DNA from 3 places in the Laceyella sacchari genome. Region 1 is predicted to be linked to each of the others. Evidence: riboswitches for the same ligand, from Rfam matches in the RefSeq annotation. Region 1 holds a riboswitch; each other region holds the start of a gene.
The links. A riboswitch is a leader RNA that binds a small molecule or an ion and turns the genes downstream of it on or off. The one in region 1 is predicted to bind S-adenosylmethionine.

Region 1 (4,762 bases):
GTGCTGAAGGAAGCGCTGGAAACACTGGTGGTCTTGCTGGCTCCGTTCGTACCGCACGTGACAGAAGAACTGTGGCAGTCGATGGGGAAAGAAGGCAGCGTGCACCGCGTAAACTGGCCCACCTACGATGAACGGGCCTTGGTGCTGGACGAGGTGGAAATCGCTGTGCAGATCAATGGCAAGGTGCGGGACAAGTTAGTCGTTGCAACCGATGCCAGCCGAGAGGAAGTAGAAAAGCAGGCGTTGGAAACCGAGCGCATCCAAGCGTTGATCGAGGGAAAAACGGTACGCAAAGTGATTGTGGTGCCTGGTAAACTGGTAAATATCGTAGCAAATTAAGGCGGATGTAGCCAAATAAGAGGCTCCGTTCCCGGTATATGGGGGCGGAGTCTTTTGTCGTTCTGGCAGCACACAGTGGGGTATCAGCCCTATTGTGCAAATGGAGAGAAACAGGTATAGTGTGGGTAATTGGAAAAAAATGTCGGAGCGTGAAGGCGATGGTTTACTGGGGTTGGACACCGAGGGAGAAGGGCTTGGCGATTGCGTTGGCGGGGGTTGTGTTGACGGTGGGGGCAGTCTGGCTGTTTGGACAGGAAGAGCGTCCTGACAGGCAGGAATGGATGGAATACCCTGTTCAGGGCAATCCGCCCGTGACCGAAAGACCTGCGGCGAACATGAGCAAGCAAGTGAGTAAGAATGCGATCATCATCGATGTGAAAGGAGCAGTGCATAAGCCAGGCATTTATCATTTTAATACGGAGGCGAGAGTGTATGAGGCGCTGGAGCGCGCTGGTGGGGCGCGAGACGAGGCTGATCTGGGACGGGTAAATTTAGCTGAGCCGCTCCGGGATGGGATGGTGTTATACATTCCTAAACAAGGGGAGCAGGGGACACCGTTTATGGAAATGGCGATGGCAAACTCCGCAGATGCCAGCGGGAAGATCAATGTGAACACCGCGACGGTAGAAGAGTTGGACAAGCTAAACGGAATCGGTCCCAGTAAAGCGGAAGCTATCGTCCGCTACCGCGAAGAACACGGGCCGTTCCAATCGGTGGAAGACATCGCGCAGGTGCCCGGCATCGGTGCGAAGACAGTGGAGAAATTTCGCGAACAGATCACAGTGCATTAAAGGAAAAAGCGATCCAGACAAACTGGATCGCTTAATAAGTAACGCGCTTATTTGGACATGATTTTGCGCACTTTTTCCAGCGCGAGATCCAACTCTTCTTTCGTGATGGTGAGCGGAGGCGCAAACCGGATGGTGTTGTCGTGGGTTTCTTTGCAGAGCAACCCTTCTTTCATCAGTGCTTCACAGTATGGACGTGCTTTCTCATACAGTTCCATGCCGATGAAGAGGCCCTTGCCGCGTACTTCTTTGATAATCGGGTTTTCGATTTTCTTCAATTCGGTGATGAAGTATTCACCCAACTCACGAGAACGGGTGGTGAGATCATCTTCCACCAGAACATCGAGGGCGGCGATGGACACAGCACAAGCGAGTGGGTTGCCGCCGAAAGTGGAGCCGTGCGAACCCGGATCGAAGACGCCCAAGATTTCTCTGTCAGCAGCGACTGCGGAAATCGGCATAACTCCGCCGCCCAATGCTTTACCCATAATGTACATGTCCGGCTTCACGCCTTCCCAATCGCAGGCGAAGAGCTGGCCTGTCCGCCCGAAACCGGTTTGTACTTCATCGGCGATGAAGAGGACATTGTGTTCTTTACAGATTTCCAAGGCTTGGCGCAGGAAGCCCTCCGGTGGAACGATGACTCCCGCTTCCCCTTGGATCGGCTCCAACATGAAGGCAGCCGTGTTTGGGGTGATAGCCGCTTTAAGCGCTTCCAAATCGCCATAAGGGATCACTTTAAAGCCGGGTGTGAGCGGACCGAATCCACGTTGGTATTCTTCGTTGGAAGACAGCGAAACAGCGGTGATGGTGCGGCCATGGAAGTTATCTTCACAAACGATGATTTCTGCTTGGTTGTCGGCTACTTTTTTCACATCGTAAGCCCAGCGCCGAGCTGCTTTGATAGCCGTCTCAACAGCTTCCGCACCCGTGTTCATGGGCAGAACCATTTCTTTGCCGGTCAGCTCAGCGACTTTCTCATAAAACGTGCCCAATTGGTCGTTATGGAAGGCGCGGGAAGTAAGCGTCACTTTGTCTGCTTGATCCTTCAACGCTTGGATGAGTCGCGGATGACGGTGACCATGGTTGAGCGCAGAGTAAGCACTTAACATATCCATGTAACGATTGCCATCGGCGTCTTCCACCCACACGCCTTCTGCTTTGGAGATGACGATTGGCAGGGGATGGTAGTTTTTCGCTCCGTATTTATCCGTGAGTTCAATCACTGCTTGGTTTTTGGACATGGATGATGAACCTCCCTTGTAATTTACCCAATTAACATCATTTTAGGTAATAAAGTGCGCGAAATCAATGAAATGTATACTATTTCACTGTTGCGCATAAATAACAGACTTGACGGATAAAAAAGGAGTGGGTATAATCACCTTATCATTAAATATGCAAACGTAATAAACATTCATATTGTTTCTCTTATCAAGAGCGGCGGAGGGACTGGCCCGATGAAGCCCGGCAACCTCGGTGAGATGGTATCACCGGAAGGTGCCAAATCCTGCAGAACAAAAAGTTCTGAGAGATAAGAGGAGACGGTCCGTCCGCGCGCGCAAACCTCTTCTCTTGTCGAGAAGGGGTTTTTTGTTTGCCAAATTTCCGCATCAAAGGAGAGGACACACCGATGAGAATGGAAACAGCGTTGGCGCAAATCGGGAACAAACAGGAACGGAATACAGGAGCAGTGAACTATCCGGTCTACTTTTCGACGGCATATGAGCATGTTGACGGAGTGAGCACTGGATATGATTATTCACGGGCTTCCAATCCGACGCGAGACGTGCTAGAGGAAAGTATCGCCCGATTGGAAGAGGGGGACGGCGGATTTGCGTGCAGTTCGGGAATGGCAGCGATCCACACGTTGATGGGTTTGTTTAGCCAGGGGGATCACTTGATCGTTTCGTTGGATCTGTACGGTGGAACGTACCGGCTGTTTGAGAAGGTGATGACACGGTACGGTTGTTCCTTTTCTTATGTGGATATGCGGAACTTGGCGGATATTGAGCGGTTCATTCAGCCTAATACCAAAGCGATCTTCATCGAGTCGCCCACCAATCCGTTGATGAGTGTGACAGATGTTGCCGCGGTCTGCCGGCTGGCTAAGGAACGAGGACTGATCACCATCGTGGACAATACGTTTATGACGCCTTTTTTACATCGACCCCTTACGTTGGGAGCGGATATCGTTATTCACAGCGCCACCAAATACCTGGGTGGGCACAATGACGTGTTGGCCGGGTTGATCGTGACCAAGGGTGAGGAACTGACGGAACGGGTCGCCTTTTTGCAGAAAGCGATTGGCGCGGTGTTATCTCCATTGGATTGTTGGTTGTTGATCAGAGGGATGAAAACCTTGGCGCTCCGCATGAGGCAACATGAGGCCAACGCCCAAGCGATTGCTGCTTATTTAGAGCGCCATCCGGCCGTTGACGCAGTATATTACCCCGCGCTGGACTCTCGAAGCAAAACCTTGCTCACTGAGCAGGCGGACGGGTTCGGCGGGATGTTGTCATTCCGCTTGAAGCGCAAAGAGTGGGTGCATCCGGTTCTCAACAATTTGAAGATTATTACTTTTGCGGAAAGCCTGGGGGGCGTGGAAAGCTTGATTACCTATCCGGCCACGCAAACCCATGCCGACATTCCGGTGGAAATCAGGGAGCAAACAGGTGTCTGTGACCGCTTGTTGCGCTTGTCAGTGGGGATTGAACATCAAGAGGACTTGATTGCCGATTTGGCACAAGCCTTACCGCAAGAGTAAGCACGAAATCCGGTTCCGCTGCGGGAGCTTTTACACACAGCCAAACGAGTGCGGTAAGTTAAAGAAAGGGATGAGGATGAGATGAGGTTTGACACAAAGTTGTTGCACAATGGGAATGAGATCTGTTCAGTTACGGGTGCGTCGAGCATTCCGATCTACCAAGCTTCCACGTTTCACCAATTTTCAATCGACCAACCAGGAGAATTTGATTACGCCCGTTCGGGAAATCCGACCCGTCAGGCGTTGGAAGCGACGATCGCCCATCTGGAAGGCGGGTGTAGGGGATTTGCGTTTGCTTCCGGGATGGCGGCGATTTCCACCGTATTTCTCCTTTTCTCACGTGGAGATCATCTGGTGGTTTCTCAGGATGTATATGGTGGCACCTATCGCGTGTTGACCAACGTATTTGAGCGGATGGGAATTGAGACGAGTTTCGTGGACACGACGGATTTGGAACAGGTGATGCAAGCGATCAAGCCTAACACCAGAGCGCTGTATATTGAGACGCCGTCCAACCCGCTGTTGAAAGTGACCGATCTTCGGGGAGTCGTCAACATCGCCCAAGCGCATGGTCTCCTCACGATTGTGGACAATACCTTCCTCACCCCGTATTATCAGCGCCCATTGGAATTGGGCGCCGATATTGTCATCCACAGCGCGACCAAATTCATCGGGGGCCACAGTGATGTGATCGCTGGATTGGTTGCAGTCAAAGACCGAGAATTGGCGGAGTCATTAGCGCAACTGCAAAACGCATTTGGCGCAGTGCTAGGCGCTCATGATGCTTGGCTGGTGATGAGAGGGATCAAAACGTTGAAGGCGAGAATGGAACTGTCGACAAGAAGTGCGGAAAAAGTGGCCTTGTGGC
Region 2 (4,762 bases), 700 kb from region 1:
TCTGGATGCCAACATCAATATCTTGGGCTCTATCAATTTGTTGGAGGGTTGCCGTAAGGCTGGTGTAAAGAAAGTGGTCTACGCTTCTTCGGCCGCAGTGTACGGCACGCCTGCTTACCTTCCTGTGGATGAGCGCCATCCGATCGGCCCCTTGTCCGGATATGGCGTTTCCAAATATACGGTGGAGCATTACCTGTCGGTGTACCATCATCTGTACGGCTTGAATTACACCGTTTTGCGCTATGCCAATGTTTACGGTTTGCGCCAAGATCCGCGTGGTGAGGGGGGCGTGATCTCCATCTTCATCGACAAGGTGCTGGGCCGTGAACCGCTTACCATCTTTGGTGATGGTGAACAGACCCGTGACTACATTTATGTCGAGGATATCGCTCGAGCCAACCTCAGTGCGATTGAGCGCGGGGACGGCGAAGTGTTAAATGTGGGAACTGGGGTTAGCACGTCTTTAAATGAAGTGGTTCGCCTCTTTGATGAAATCGCAGGTGTGAAGCATGAGGTGAACTACGGTCCGGATCGGGCGGGAGACATCAAGCACAGCTATTTTAACAATGAAAAAGTGCGTCGGGTGCTCGATTGGGAGCCGCGAGTGAGCCTCAGGGAAGGATTGGCCAAAACTTACGCATATTACCAAGAGGAATATCGTAAAATGGGCAAGGAACAGTAAACACTAATAACGAACCCGCACACCCCATGCTTGAAAGAACGGGCCATGAAGATTTCATTTTTCACAATTCGGCTATTGTCAACGTGGAAAGATTACAGTATACTTGGTAACAGTAATCGGTTTGAAACATTGCTGTAATGTTACTGTCATTTTTGTAAAGTTAGTCGATAGCCGAAAATAATTGTGATTTGATACTATACACAGCAGGAGTGGTTTGCGGATGAGTTCAAAAGTAGCCTACGAGAGCAATTCGCGCGCATTCTCCGGAGAAATGAAAACACCCGCCTCTTTCTATTTGGCATTTAAGCGCGGGTTTGAAATCGTATTTTCCATTGGGTTATTGCTCTTCACTCTACCGGTGCTGATTTTGACGGCAATCGCGATCAAATTGGAATCACCAGGTCCCATCTTCTACAAACAGGAGCGGGTCGGTTTAAACGGCAAAACGTTTAACATCTTCAAATTGCGCTCGATGCGTACGGATGCAGAGAAAAACGGTCCGCAGTGGGCTGCCAAGAATGATCCGCGCGTCACTCGTGTAGGCCAGTTCATCCGCAAAACCCGGATTGACGAACTGCCGCAGTTGATCAACATCCTGCGCGGGGATATGAGTTTGATCGGCCCGCGTCCGGAGCGACCGATGTTCACGGAGCAATTTGACAAAGAGATTCCGGGATTTAAGAAACGGTTGATGGTGAAACCGGGATTGACAGGTTGGGCTCAGGTGAACGGTGGATATGAGGCGACCCCTGCTGAAAAGTTGGAACTGGACTTGGAGTACATCAGAAATCAATCGTTCAAGATGGATTTTCACATTTTGCTCAAAACCGTTTGGATCGTGATCTCCGGAAATGGGGCGCGCTAATGAGAAAACGGGTGGCTTTTGCTTTGATTTAGCAAAAGCCACCCGTTTTTATATACCCATCAGCCTGGTTTTCCAGGGTGTAATCAGTTTGTTAATGGTGCGCCAACGATGTTGCCTCATTTAGAAAATCAACTTTAGGCCGAAGTACAAGAGAAGCCACAATGGGATACTTAAACATGTCGCGTTCAACACACCAAACCAAAACGATTTTCCGACAACCGTGTATTCCATGTTGGGCACCTCCAGCAGTTCAATTTGAGGATCTGTCTTTATTATACGCCAGCGGCCCCTGATTTAGTGGGGAGTAGCCGTATTGTTATCTAAATGTAATCTCGTGGTAAAAATGTGATAAATGTGTGAACCAAAAACGTTTCCTGTAACATTGGAAGGGGATATCGCTCCCGTGTGGATGGTTAAGATTTTCCAGTCATAAATAACGATTGACATAATGTCTTTTATTGTGATAATTTATAACTCAATAGTTGATATGTTAATAATTGAATACAGCAACATTCTCTTATCAAGAGAGGGGTAGGGACCAGGCCCGTTGAACCCTCGGCAACCATCTGACAACCATCAGAAAGGTGCCAATTCCTGCAGATTCGTTCTGACAGATGAGAGAAAGGTGTGTCAATAATAGACGTATCCCTTCTTGCCATCTTCAGAGCAGAGGGATTTTTTTATTGCATAATAAAGGTGGTGAAACCTCAATGATTCAGATTAAAGAAGTCATCAAAACCTATCCGGCGCGCGATGGGGGCTCGGTCGTGACTGCGCTGGACGGGGTGACGTTGACGATCAACCGAGGTGACATCTTCGGCATCGTAGGTTATAGCGGTGCGGGCAAATCGACACTGTTGCGGCTGATCAACGGGCTGGAGATGCCGACAAAGGGTGAAGTCATCGTGGATGGGAAAGAGATTTCCCGTCTGAAAGAGAGAGAATTGCGCCAGGCACGGCAGAAGATCGGCATGATCTTTCAGCACTTTCATTTGCTTTGGTCGCGAACGGTTCGCGAAAATGTGGCTTTTCCGCTAGAAGTGGCAGGGTTGCCGAAAGAACAGATTCGCAAGCGAGTCGATCAGCTTTTGGAGCGGGTAGGACTAGCTGAACGTGCTGACGCATACCCTTCCCAGTTGAGCGGAGGACAAAAACAGCGGGTCGGTATTGCACGGGCTTTGGCCAATGAGCCGGATATCCTTTTGTGCGATGAAGCGACATCAGCACTAGATCCAGAAACCACGGCATCCATTTTGCAACTGCTCAAGGAGATTCATCGGGAGATGGGGATCACCTTGGTATTAATCACGCATGAAATGAGTGTGGTACGGCAGATTTGCAACAAGATGGCAGTGATGGAAAACGGCCGGGTCGTGGAAACGGGCATGGTCTCCTCCATCTTTAGCCAACCACAACAGGCGTTGACCAAACAGTTTGTCAAAGAGCTGCAGCCAAGTATCCAAGACGATGACACATCAGGGGAAGTGGTTGAATTGCCGCTTGCTGATGCAGATAAGTTGGTGACATTGGCTAAAAAGCATGGAATTCGGTTCAGTGTTGTCAGCGGAGCCATTGCGGGAGAACAGGATGACCGCTTGCGCGTCAGAGTTGATGGGACAGAGGAGCAAGTGCTGGCCGTGCGCCAAGTGTTGAATGGAGGTGAACGGGCATGTTGACCGGCATTGATTGGAATCAAGTGTCCGTCGCGCTGGGGGAAACCTTGTATATGGTGAGCATATCCACTTTGTTCACCGCGCTTCTGGGAATTCCTCTGGGTGTGATGCTTACCGTCTCGGATCGCGGTTATTTTTGGGAGAATGTATGGGTGCAACGAACATTGGGCACGATTGTGAATATCTTCCGCGCTGTACCGTTTATTGTCCTTGTCCTTTTCTTATTTCCTGTCGCGGAGTTTTTGGTGGGAACCACGCTCGGACCCACAGCAGCAACTGTGCCTTTGATCGCTGGTGCGGCACCTTTTTACGCCAGAATGGTGGAGACCGCTTTAAGGGAAATTGACCGTGGGGTGATTGAAGCGGCGCAAGCGATGGGGACTTCCCGTTTGCACATTATCTGGAAAGTGCTGTTGCCAGAAGCGATGCCGGCCATTGTCTCCGGATTAACCGTCACTTGCGTATCCTTGATTAGCTTTTCGGCGATGGCAGGGATTGTTGGCGGAGGTGGTTTGGGAGATGCTGCGTTTAGGTACGGTTTCCAATCGTTCAATGATGGCATGTTGTATATTTGCGGCTTGCTGTTGGTTGTGATGGTACAGCTCATTCAAATGGTAGGGGATTGGTTGGTTCGTCGGTTGGACAAACGGTGAATAGAGGGTAAGAGCCGGAATTGAAGCGGGAATTCCCCGTGTCAGGGCAAATAGACGTGACATAATCCGTCTAATCCGATCGATTTTATTAAATAAGTTGATGCATGGGAGGATGGCAATGATGAAAATAAAAAGATGGATTGCGGCAGGTTTGGTCGCATTGGTGGCCGCGTTTGGCGTGGGTTGCGGAAAGAAAGATGAATCAGCAGTGTTGACGGTGGGGGCGTCGCCCATTCCACATGAGGAAATTCTGAAGTTTGTTCAGCCGGAATTGGAAAAGCAGGGAGTGGAGTTGAAGATCCAAGCGTTCCAAGATTATGTGTTGCCGAATAAAAGTGTGGAAGAAGGGCAGATCGACGCCAATTTCTTTCAACACATTCCTTGGATGGAAGCCACCAACAAAGAAAAAGGGTATCACTTGGTGAAAGTGGCTGGGGTTCACATTGAGCCGATGGGGGCGTATTCCAACAAAATCAAAAACATCAGTGAACTGAAAAACGGAGCCACAGTCGCTCTGCCTAACGCAACCAGTGAAATCACACGTGTTTTGCTGCTGTTGGATCAAAACAATTTGATTAAGCTGGACAACCGTCAAGGTGACAAAACGCTGAAAAACATCAAAGAAAATCCAAAAAACCTGCAATTTAAGCTGCTGGAAGCTGCGACGTTGCCACGTATGCTGGATCAAGTCGATTTCGCAGTGATCAACACCAATTATGCCTTGCAAGCAAAACTGAATCCGTTGAAAGATGCTCTGTTTATTGAAGGAAAAGATTCTCCGTACGTCAACGTATTGGCCGTGAAAAAAGGCAATGAAAATGATCCACGCGTTCAAAAATTGGTGAAGGTACTCACTTCCCAAAAGGTAAAAGACTTTATCCTCAAAAAG
Region 3 (4,762 bases), 1.6 Mb from region 1:
GGAGGCTTGGCTGATCAACTTTACCAATCCGGCGGGGATTGTGACAGAAGCGGTGTTGCGGCATAGCCGGATCAACAAAGTGATCGGCTTGTGCAACGGCCCGATCAGCATCAGCAGAGGGATCGCCGCGGCGCTCAATGTGGAGCCAGCACGGGTGCGCATCGACTTCGCCGGTTTGAATCACATGTCCTACGGTTTAAAGACCGCCCTTGATGGAGAAGACATTTCTAGCCGGGTGATTGCTATGCTGGCCGGGCGTGGCGAAGATGGACAGATGATCCGCCAATTGACTGGTGTCGAGTGGGTGCCGGAGTTTGTGGAAGCGCTAGGGGTGATTCCTTGCGGTTATCATCGGTATTATTATCAACCGCGCACCATGCTGGCTGCGATGAAGCGAGAAGCAGCACAAACCGGCACCCGGGCGGAGGTGGTCAAACGGCTGGAGGATGAACTGTTTGCGTTGTACCAAGATCCTAATCTGAACGTCAAACCGAAGCAATTGGAGGGGCGTGGCGGTGCCTATTACAGTGAAGCGGCGGTGCAGTTGATGCGTTCCATCTACACGGATAAGCGGGACATTCAGGTAGTTAACACCCGCAATCAGGGGGCGATTGCCGGCATCCCTGATGAGTCAGCGGTGGAAGTGAGTTGCGTCATCACCAAAGAAGGGCCACGCCCACTCGTGATGGGTGAGTTGCCGGTTGCCGTCCGCGGATTGGTACAACAGATCAAATCATTTGAACGCGTCACTGTCGAAGCCGCAGTGTCAGGCGATTATCGTACTGCGTTGTTGGCGATGGTCATCAATCCGTTGGTGCCTTCGGATGCGATTGCCAAACAGATCTTGGATGAGTTGTTGGAGGCGCATCGGGCTTATTTGCCGCGTTTCTTTGGTGATTGAGGAAGGTTCAAACCAAAAGAAAACCCCACCTTCGTCATGAGGTGGGGTAAATATTATTGGTTGGCCGGCAATGTTGTTTTTTGTACAGCGGGTTGAGCTCCTTTGGCGCGTGGATAGCCGATCAAAATGGAGATAGATGCGCAGACGCCGATCAACAGCGGATAAACATTGTACTGTAAGATGGACAGCGGGGAGATCGAAGCCACACCCGCGGCCACGAGCAGTTGTGGGCCATAGGGGATCAAGCCCTGGATGCAACAAGAGAAAATATCCAACAAACTGGCTGATTTGCGGCGGTCGATCTCATATCGTTCAGCGATTTCTTTGGCCAGTGGCCCGGCAATGATGATGGAGATGGTATTGTTGGCGATGGCCAGATTGGTGGCCGAAACCAAACCGGCAATGCCGAATTCAGCGCCTTTTTTCGAACGGATATTGCGGGTGATCGCCTGCAACAAGAAGTCAATGCCGCCATAGTGACGGATTAATTCCACCATGCCCCCGATCAGGAGAACCAAAATAGAGAGTTCTTGCATTCCGGCAAATCCGTTGCCGATCTCTTTGATGAAGCTCATCACGGTGTATGAACCGTCCACCAGACCGATCGCTCCGGCAAACACAATCCCGCCCGTCAATACGAGCAGCACATTGACGCCGGCCAACGCTGCGATCAATACAGCCAAGTAAGGCAACGTTTTAACCCACACCACTTGGTCGGTGGCGACATGACTTTGTCCGCCCAATGTTAAGAAGGTGAGGAAGGCTACGGTGACCAGTGCGGCGGGCAACACGATGAAAAAGTTCACTTTGAACTTATCTTTCATATTGATGTTTTGCGAGTTGACTGCGGCGATGGTTGTGTCGGAAATGACGGACAAATTATCCCCGAACATAGCACCACCGATCACGGCCGCAATGGCCAATGCCACCGGAATGTCTGTCTGTCCGCTGATGCCGACACCGATGGGCGCCAGAGCTACAATCGTCCCCATGGAAGTTCCCATCGACAGGGAGATAAAGCAGGCAATCACAAACATACCGACGATCAGCAGGTTTTGCGGCAGAATGGAAAGAGCTAAGTTGACGGTGGCGTCGACAGCTCCCATCCCTTTGGCTACTGCCGAAAAAGCGCCGGAGAGCAGAAAAATGATCACCATCAAGATAATGTTGTCGTGTCCTGCTCCACGGCAGAAAAGCGCCGTTTTTTCGTTTAAGGATAAGGAACGGTTCATCAGAAATGCCACACCGGACGCGATCAGGACGGCGACCAACACGGGGAATTTGGTGAAGTCCCCGGTTACAAGTCCGGCGCCGGCGAACAAGGCCAGGAATATGACAAAGGGCAACAATGCCCATGGATTGGCTTGTTTCATGCTTATAACCCCTTTCTGTGGTTTGAACGGAAAACTGAAAAGACCCCTTCTACACACAACAGGAAGAAGAGGTCTTATGGTTATAAGCGCACTCTTCTTATCTGCCAAGCTTATCGCTTGCTGGATTTGGCACAGCACTCTCCATGAGAAGAGTCCGTTGCCGAGGTTTCCCAGGGCCAGTCCCTCCGCCTCTCTTGATAAGAAGACGATCTTCATTATTCCGTTTTTACATGCATACTAACTGCGTGTCGATTTCCCTATGCCATAGTAAAATGATTATATGTAAATGTCAACGATTTGTTGGTTGTCAGGTTTTGGTTGAAAGGGGGGATTCACAATTGACAGGACATCTACGCCAGATATTGGATGAGTTGCGGCTTATAGGGGAAAAACACGGGGTGGGTTAATCAAGTCAGTGATCGTACAGGGAATGTGGATGAAATCGAAGGAGTAAAAGAACTTGCGGATAGTTTGCCCTAGTAAACAATTGAAAAAGGCTCCCTATGGCAGTAGAGAGCCTCGGCCAGCATTACGAGTTTATGTTAGTGGCATGACAGTTTTAGTACTGGCTTAAGTCACGTACAATTCTTTAATGAATACCATAATTCTAGATAATTGTGTTTCATTTAAATAAATAGTGCGCCCTAAAATGACAAAAATTAGATCGGATGCTGAGGTAGAGCATGAACCTTTGTGGAATAACAGTGTTAATGCCAAGATATTATTCGAGAATCAAAATAAGGGAAGTAAGATATAATATTTTCGGCAAATTAAGCTAGTTATTTTTGTCGTGTAAAAACTTCAATGACAATCAAGTATAATATATTACACCCTTATAGTTATTCATCATCAAGCACATATTCAGCGGATTTTGTGGGCAAATCTCTTTACATCTATTTCTTCAAAAAAGCGACTTGGTTGTTTTCTTTGTCTGTCGCGTTGCTGTGCATAAGACATGTACAATTTGCTTTCTGAACGAGTCATTGCGACATAAAGTCCACGCCTCTCTTCAGCCTCATCATACCTTGCGGGAACAATGTCGTCCTCTAGGGCAATAATAAACACAGCCTTATATTCCAAACCCTTGGCCGCGTGGAACGTGGAAATGCCAACTTCATCAATCGAATTTTCTATATAGTTAGATTCATCTTGGAGATCAAGCTCGCCAACCAAATCGATGATGTTTCTTGATCGAGATTTTATCATTTTCTCTTTCAACAATTCTAGATGCCTACTTTGTTCATAAGCGTCGTTCTTTTCAAGCAAAAGCAAGGTACTAATCTTCAATAAGTCGTACAAATCATTATATATCTTGAGATAGCTTTGTGTGTGATTGTACTCTGCACAGAATTTCGCAAACTGCTTTACCGCGTCATCCATCTCATCCTCTGGTGTGATTTCGGTAAGCTTTGTAACCGACAACTTACCCTCAATAAGCTCCTCGTAATGATTTACTGTTTTATTAGAGCGGTAAAGCTTTGAATAGCGAGGAATCAGCGACTCCAAAATCGATTCCAGAATTAAGTCATTTGAAGGCTCTACTATCAATTTTAATGATTCCTTCATCAGATCAGAAAAGAGCTCCACCTTGTTGAAATTCTTTCCGAAATGACGGAACGGTATCTCTTTTTGGATAAACATATCATCGACAATCTTAAGTCCAGGGTGCCTGCTTCGATAAAGTACAATTATTTTCTTATATTCAATCCCCTCCTTGTGAATCTCTTTTATCTTATCGGCTACCCATTCAGCTTCTTGGATGGCTGTGGTGAAGCCTTTTATCTCCAAACAGTCATCAGGCTCCGTCTCACGGCCTAAAAGAGTCTTTTTTTCTCTTTTATCGTTGTGCTCTATTAGCGAGTTTGCCGCGTCCAAGATAATCTGAGGCGAGCGATAATTACGAACCAGTGTAATACTATGTGCATTCAACTGCTCAATGTATTCACCAATAACTGTCGGAAGAGCCCCCCGCCATCCGTATATGGATTGATCATCGTCCGCTACAGCCATTACATTTCTTGCACCTTCGCCTAATAAGCGAATAAGCTCAAGTTGCATACGATTGGTGTCCTGCATCTCGTCAATCAGCAGATAAGGGAAGGCGTTATGATATAACCATAACAGTTCGGAATGATTTTTTAATAGTGTTACCGTAAGTAATATAGCGTCATCAAAGTCAATCATATTATTTTCGCGCAAACGTGTCTCATACTCGACTGCGGCGGACGTAAGACCTATGGTTTTTGTTTTTTCGGTTTTCCTTAAATATTCTCCATAATCAACAGATGAATTCTTCAATTTGCTAATCCAGTTAGCGAATGCGTTTTCTCTCATATTTCTTACATTATTATTCCTTAAAACAGAAAGGATTAGCTTATTTTTTTGTGCAGGAGACACAAAAGTAAAATCTCGCGGAACCTCTATTTTATCTCCATATGCCCTAAGCACGGACTGGCATAAATTGTGGAATGTTCCCAAACGAATACGA

Region 2: another riboswitch for S-adenosylmethionine. It lies ahead of NYR52_RS15705 (methionine ABC transporter ATP-binding protein); the one in region 1 lies ahead of NYR52_RS12150 (aminotransferase class I/II-fold pyridoxal phosphate-dependent enzyme).
Region 3: another riboswitch for S-adenosylmethionine. It lies ahead of NYR52_RS04360 (Na+/H+ antiporter NhaC family protein); the one in region 1 lies ahead of NYR52_RS12150 (aminotransferase class I/II-fold pyridoxal phosphate-dependent enzyme).

Annotation. Positions count from the first base shown of each region.
Region 1 is NZ_CP103866.1:2,501,335-2,506,096, reverse strand. Features, by position in the region: gene leuS (leucine--tRNA ligase) at 1-339, shown strand, start outside; gene NYR52_RS12160 (helix-hairpin-helix domain-containing protein) at 498-1,130, shown strand; gene NYR52_RS12155 (ornithine--oxo-acid transaminase) at 1,178-2,371, opposite strand; SAM riboswitch class I at 2,556-2,668, shown strand; gene NYR52_RS12150 (aminotransferase class I/II-fold pyridoxal phosphate-dependent enzyme) at 2,761-3,894, shown strand; gene NYR52_RS12145 (aminotransferase class I/II-fold pyridoxal phosphate-dependent enzyme) at 3,976-4,762, shown strand, end outside.
Region 2 is NZ_CP103866.1:3,204,854-3,209,615, reverse strand. Features, by position in the region: gene NYR52_RS15715 (NAD-dependent epimerase/dehydratase family protein) at 1-682, shown strand, start outside; gene NYR52_RS15710 (sugar transferase) at 903-1,547, shown strand; SAM riboswitch class I at 2,062-2,168, shown strand; gene NYR52_RS15705 (methionine ABC transporter ATP-binding protein) at 2,258-3,223, shown strand; gene NYR52_RS15700 (methionine ABC transporter permease) at 3,217-3,873, shown strand; gene NYR52_RS15695 (MetQ/NlpA family ABC transporter substrate-binding protein) at 4,001-4,762, shown strand, end outside.
Region 3 is NZ_CP103866.1:855,069-859,830, forward strand. Features, by position in the region: gene NYR52_RS04355 (6-phospho-beta-glucosidase) at 1-901, shown strand, start outside; gene NYR52_RS04360 (Na+/H+ antiporter NhaC family protein) at 955-2,274, opposite strand; SAM riboswitch class I at 2,369-2,478, opposite strand; gene NYR52_RS04365 (ATP-dependent helicase) at 3,136-4,762, opposite strand, start outside.